2 regions of the Halomonas sp. GXIMD04776 genome follow, and region 2 is predicted to be linked to the other one. Evidence: predicted binding sites of a transcription regulator. Region 2 holds the regulator's gene; the other holds the start of a gene.
What was found. The regulator LexA, encoded in region 2, represses DNA repair genes until DNA is damaged. The targets are predictions, from matches to a motif close to TACTGTNTANNTANACAGTA.

Region 1: a site for LexA is predicted at 1,395-1,414, ahead of ACPF7Z_RS07120 (DNA topoisomerase III). Genes of this name have one in related genera too.

What each region holds. Positions count from the first base shown of each region.
Region 1 is NZ_JBNCAN010000008.1:63,918-67,336, reverse strand. Features, by position in the region: gene ACPF7Z_RS07120 (DNA topoisomerase III) at 1-1,356, opposite strand, end outside; partial or broken gene mgtE (magnesium transporter) at 1,554-2,923, shown strand; gene ACPF7Z_RS07110 (ABC1 kinase family protein) at 2,987-3,419, shown strand, end outside.
Region 2 is NZ_JBNCAN010000007.1:138,521-141,939, reverse strand. Features, by position in the region: gene nagZ (beta-N-acetylhexosaminidase) at 1-866, opposite strand, end outside; gene ACPF7Z_RS06720 (TetR/AcrR family transcriptional regulator) at 964-1,623, opposite strand; gene lexA (transcriptional repressor LexA) at 1,804-2,448, shown strand; gene dinB (DNA polymerase IV) at 2,464-3,419, shown strand, end outside.

The DNA.
Region 1 (3,419 bases), on a different contig from region 2:
AGGTGGTACCTCATCCCGGGTGGTGAAGAGCGGCTTCCAGCCGGGCACGAGAATCTCCTGACCCTGGGCGCGGAACCGTTCGTCCAGCACGCTGAATTCTGCCTTGATTTCACGGGTCTGCAGGGCGGGATAGAACTGCGCCAGCACGTTACGAGCGATGAGTCGGAAAACGTTTGCTTCACTGGCGGAGAGACGCGTGAAGTCCGGGCGCAGACCGGTGGGTGCAAGCGCGTGGTGAGCGCCAACCTGCTTGTCGTTCCAGGCCTTGGAGCGCAGTGTGAAATCCGCCCCGGCGAGCCAGCTCGACAAGGTGGGATCATCGGTGCAGGCGCCCCGCAGCGTCTTGCTTGCCTCCGACAGGTGGGCTTCAGGCAGATAGCGACAGTCGGAGCGAGGATAGGTGATCAGGCGGTGGCGTTCGTAAAGCGATTGACAAGTATCGAGTACTGCCTTGGCCGAGAGCTTGTAGCGTCGGGCCGCATCGACCTGCAAGGCCGATAGCGAATAGGGCAGTGGCGGAGCCTGGCGCTTGGTGCGGGTGTCCAGTTTCGAGAGCACGCCCTCGGCGCCCGGTAGCCGCGCGGCCAGAGTGTCTGCTGGGCCGCGCTGAAGTAGCCGGCCTTGATCATCCAGGGGGTGCCGCTCGTCGGGTTGCCACCAGCCACGAACGGTACCCTGCTCGACCTTGAAATCCGCCCACAGCACATGAAAGGGACGCGGCACGAAACGGGCGATTTCCTGATCCCGACGCACCACCAGTCCCAGCACCGGGGTCTGCACCCGGCCTACCGAGAGCACGCCATCGTGACCCGCCTGCCGTCCGGTCAGCGTCCAGGCTCGGGATAGATTGATGCCGTACAGCCAGTCGGCCCGGGAGCGCGCCTCCGCAGCACGATAAAGCGGCTGATAAACGCGATTGTCCTCGAGTCGGGCAAGGGCCTGCTTGACCGCCGGCGGGTTGAGGTCATTGATCAGCAATCGGCCGACCGGACCTTTCCAGCCGAGGTATTCGATGACCTCCTGTACCAGCAGCTGGCCTTCTCGATCCGGGTCGCCGGCATGCAGGATTTCGTCGGCTTGCTTGAACAGCCCCCGTAATACCTTGAGTTGGCCCCGCGCTTTACTTCGAGGTATAAGTTTCCAACTGTCAGGCACGATGGGCAGGTGATCGAGCCGCCACTGCTTGTAGCGAGGGTCGTAGGCATCTGGGGCGGCCTGCTCCAGCAAGTGCCCCAGACACCAGCTGACGATGGTATCGCCAACCTGGATGGCCCCGTCGCTGCGTTTCACTGGGCCGGGCAGCGCATCGGCGATGGCCCGGGCCAGGCTGGGTTTTTCGGCGATGATCACGCGCATGCCTAACATCCTGGGAAGAGTGAACAAGTAAAGGCGAAGAGTGGATATTCTTCCAGTATTGCAAGCAGCTGGCCAGAGCAACGTCGATGCAGCGAACCTTGAAGGTTCGTGTTTTCTCGAATGAATACGATGAGATCTCCGCTTCGAAAAAGCTTTCATTGCTACAATGATTATTTGCACGCTAATTGAGAGATGTCATGACCAGAGGCGATAACCAACCGGATCACAAGGCCATCGTGCTCACTGCGTTGGAGCAGGATTCCGAGGAGCTTGCAGCGCTTTTGGGAGAGGTGCGTGCCGCAGATATCGCCGAGCTGCTGGAAGAGCTTGTCGACCAGCAGGACGATATGGCCGGCGCCCTGGTGCTGCTCGAGAATTTGCCTCTGATACGTCGTTCTCATGTATACGGCCATTTGCCCAACTGGTTGCAAAAGTCCTTGGTCGATCAACTTTCCGATCAGGCATTGCTCGAGATTCTCGAGGAAATGAGCGCGGACGATCGAGCGGACCTGTACAACCTGTTGGAGATAGATCGTCGTGAGGCACTGTTGCGGCGTATGGCCCACCGCAAGCGAGAAGAGCTAAGGCGTCTGGCAAGCTATGAGGAAGGTACGGCTGGAGCGGTGATGACCTCCGACTATGTTGCCATCCCTAGTGGTCTGACCGTTTCCCAGGCGCTGACGCGTGTGTGCGAAACCGCACCGGACGCGGAGACCGTTTATCAACTCTATATTCTCGACGATCGCGGCCAACTCGCGGGAACCTGGTCGCTTCGGCAACTATTGATCGCGCGTCCCAGCGCCTATATCGACGATTTGATGATCAAGGATGTGATCCACACCCAGGTCGATACACGTCGAGAAGAGGTGGCGCGTCTGGTGGCACGCTACGATCTACTGGCGGTGCCCGTGGTGGATGAAGAGGAACGAATGGTCGGCTCGTGACCCATGACGATGTGCTGGACGTGGTTCAGGCAGAAGCCACTGAGGATATTCACAAGGGCGCCTCGGTGGGCATGCTCGAAAACGGTGTCGGCCGCACTTCTTTATGGAGCCTGTACCGCAAGCGTATCGTCTGGCTGGTACTGCTGGTGTTTGGCAACCTGTTTTCCGGCGCCGGCATTGCCTACTTCGAGGATCTCATCGCTGCCCAAGTGGCGCTGGTGTTCTTTCTGCCGCTTCTGATCGACAGCGGTGGTAACGCTGGCGCCCAGGCGTCGACACTGACCGTTCGGGGCCTGGCCACTGGCGATATCGCCCTCAAGGACTGGGGCAAGCTGTTGGGTCGCGAGCTGTTGATTGCCGCTGGTCTGGGGCTGACCATGGCGCTGGCCGTATCGCCGATCGGCTTCATGCGGGGAGGGGAAATGCTCATGCTGGTGGTGGCCATGAGTATGACCATTATCGTGCTGTCCGGCAGCCTGCTGGGTTTATGCTTGCCTTTCGTACTCAACCGTCTGGGCTGGGACCCGGCCACTGCTTCCGGCCCCCTGGTCACGACCATGATCGACGCTTGCGGAGTGCTGATCTATTTTGGTATCGCCACGCTGCTGATGTCGAATATCTGAGCATACCTTTTATACCCGATCGGGTGTACGCTGATATAAATGCCGTACAAGGTTTGTATCATTATGCGCGAGCGTGGAAGATCTCGACGACTGCTGGGACTTGGTGCAAGAACCGGCGGAGCCATGCTACGGAGTCGGCTTGGTGGTCAGACCGATTGGCGCGCGCTGGGCGAAGCGCTATTCGAAGGCTTGTCGGAACTCAAGGGGCCCGCCATGAAGTTGGCCCAGATCATCTCTCAGTGGGACGATCTATTGCCGGCGGATCTCGCCGATGAACTGGCTCGCCTGCAGCGTCAGGCAGAGCCGATGCCCTGGCCTCGAATTCGCGAGAGCCTGGACATTCAGTATGGTGATCCTGATCGCGTTTTCGCAGATATAGAAACCACCCCGTTTGCCAGTGCTTCCATGGGCCAGGTGCATCGTGCTCGGACCCAGGAGGGGAGCACCGTCGTGCTCAAGGTGCAATATCCAGGGCTGGCGGCGGTGCTGGAGAGCG
Region 2 (3,419 bases):
AGGGCGGCATCGCGATCATTGCACACCAATACCATGTCACAGCCGGCCTTCAATGCCGCCATAGCACGATCACCGGGGCCACCGGCAACATGGGCACCGGCCATGGACAGATCATCGGAGAAGATCGCCCCCTTGAAGCCCAGTTCTTCGCGCAGCATACCCAACCAGTTCGGGGAGAACCCCGCGGGACGTTCATCGAAGGCGCTATAGACCACATGGGCCGGCATCACGCCATTCAGACGATTGGCCAGCGCCGCAAAGGGCACCAGATCATGCGCGCGTAGCGTCTGCAAGGGTCGATCGTCGATGGGTAATTCAAGATGAGAGTCTGCGGCGACACCGCCATGGCCGGGAAAATGCTTGCCGATAGCCGCCATTCCGGCCTCGTGCAGACCATCGATGAAGGCACCGGCCATGGCGGTCACGGCCTGGGGATCACTCGAGAAACTACGATCACCGATCACGCTGGAGCGACCGGTATCGACATCGAGCACTGGCGCGAAGGAGATATCCAGACCACAGGCCGACATCTCCATACCCAGTAGCCAGCCGGCATCCTGGCACAGTTGCAGGCAATGCTGGGGCTCGTCGGGATAACATTGCCCCAGGCGAGCCATGGAGGGCATACGCGTCACGCCCCTGCGTAAGCGCTGCACACGACCACCTTCTTGATCGATGCCCAGCAATATCTCGGGACGCAGCTTGCGAATGGACGCGCACAACTTGATGACCTGTTCAGCATCGACAATATTGCGTGCAAACAGGATGACGCCCCCAACTTCCGGTCGTGACAGCAATTTGCGCTCTTCACGGGACAGTGCGACGCCTTCAAGATCCAGCATCACCGGACCGAGTGGTTGGGTCATGATCGAGTTCCTCTGCATGAAGGGGGCTGATTCTAGAACAAAGACCGACATCACAACAGACGCTTTGGTCGCTACGAATCTACTTCATCCGTGCCGATCACACCGGCGCCGGATGAACAGCCTGGGGCAATGGCGCATTCATGCCGGCCACCACCACGGGCCCCAAGCGGTGGATCAGATCGCGCACGCTGACCTGCTCACCGTAATCCTTGGCAGCGATGTCGCGCAGCGCATCGAGTCCCGACAGAGTAAAGATCACCGTGCCCAGCATGAAATGCAACCGCCAGAAGCGCTCGGCGTCCGGTAATTCGGGGGTGGCGCGACGTACGAGTTCGGTAAAGCGCGTAAAGACACTACCGTAATGCTGCTGAATATAGCGCCGCAGATGCCCCTGGGCCTGGGTATAGGCCAACCCCAGCAGACGAATGAACACCTTCAGACTATTGCGCTCTGCCGGCACCTCCAGCACCGTGCGCGCCATGCTCTCGAGCAATACCTCAAGCGGAATGGGCTGAGCGCCATATTCGATTTCAAGCCTGTCCAGTGTCTTGTGAAAGCGCTCGGTGAAGGGATCGAGATAGCGCGCGAATACCGCCTGAATCAAGGCCTTCTTGGAACCGAAATGGTAGTTCACCGCCGCCAGATTGACCTTGGCCTTGCTGGTGATGGTGCGCAGTGAAGTCTCGGCAAATCCGCGCTCGGCAAACAGCACTTCAGCGGTATCGAGAATACGCGTTACGGTATCGGTCTGGTTCATGCAGGATCTCTTGGACTGATAAACGCCTGTTTTAAACATCGTCATAATCTCCTCAGACTACTCAATCACGACCACCGACGCTATTACACCGCTAACGATCGATTTCCAACGCCTGTATTACTGGATACAATCCCATGCTGTATACTTGCACAAACCACCAGTGGTAATCGCGGAGATTCCATGACCCGTCCCCTCACCCCCCGTCAACAGAATGTCTATGACTTCATCGTCAAGACCATGCAGGAACAGGGCTACCCCCCGACCCGTGCCGAAATTGCTCGAGCGCTGGGCTTTCGTTCGCCCAACGCCGCAGAGGAACATCTACGAGCGCTGAGCAAGAAAGGCGTGATCCGCATGATTCCCGGCACATCCCGAGGCATTCGTCTCGCCCAACCGGAAAACGACGATCATCCTGCCGAGACCGGCCAAGGCTTGCCTGTCATCGGCGAAGTCGCCGCGGGTAGTCCGATGCTGGCCGCCGCCCATATCGATCGTTACTGTCCTCTGCCCGCAGATTATTTCACCCCCCATGCCGACTATCTCTTGCGTGTGCGCGGGCTCTCCATGCGCGATATCGGCATTCTCGAAGGCGATCTTTTGGCGGTACACCGGACCACCCGGGTGCGTGACGGCCAGATCGTCGTGGCCCGCATGGAAGACGATGTTACCGTCAAGCGCATTCAGCGCGACGGCCATCGGGTCTGGTTGCTGCCGGAGAATGCCGACTTCTCACCTATCGAGATCGATCTGCGCCGCGAGCATCTCGAAATCGAGGGAATAGGCGTCGGCGTGATTCGTGGTGGCAATGGCCAAGCCCTCGGCTAATCGTTAGAGGCCCGCGTGCGCAAGATCCTGCATGCCGACTGCGACTGTTTCTATGCCGCCGTGGAGATGCGCGACAATCCGAGCCTGCGCGAGATTCCTCTGGCAATTGGCGGTAGCGCCGATCGACGTGGCGTCATTGCGACCTGCAATTACCCGGCCCGGGCCTTTGGCATTCACTCCGCCATGCCTACGTCCCAGGCAATGCGGCTGTGCCCCGAACTGACGCTGATGCCGGCGGACTTCCCTCGATATCGCGCAGTTTCCGAACGCATTCAGGCGATTTTTTACGAACTGACCCCGCTGGTCGAACCCCTTTCCCTGGACGAAGCCTTCCTGGATGTCAGCGCGGTCACCCGATTCAAGGGCAGTGCCACCTGGATGGCTCGCTGGCTCAAGGATGAGGCCTTGAGACGCACAGGGATCACGCTGTCCATTGGTGTGGCGCCCAGCAAGTTCCTGGCCAAGATCGCCAGTGACTGGGACAAGCCCGATGGGCTCCACGTCATTACTCCCGACGACACCGAATCATTCGTCGCAGCCCTGCCCGTGGGCAAGCTTCACGGCGTCGGCCCTGCCACGGCGACGAAGCTACGTAACATGGGGATTACCACCTGCAGCCATCTACGCGATTGGCCGCTGGAGACCCTGCTCGAGCGTTTCGGCAAGTTCGGCACCCGACTGTATGAACTGGCTCGAGGTCAGGATGACCGCCCGGTCAGGGTCGAGCGCGAGCGTAAATCCGTGAGTGCCGAAAACACCTTCCATCGCGACCTGGCCGGGCTCACCGAGTGCCGAGCCGAACTGCCGGCGCTGATCGAGCGTCTCGGCCAGCGTCTCGAACGGCATGGGAACCCGCCGATCAAGGGCCTGTTCGTCAAGGTACGCTTCAACGATTTCTCCATGACCACGCTGGAAGGCCTGGGCCGTCAAGCATCGACCGAGCGTTTCCTCGCCCTGCTCGATGAGGCCTG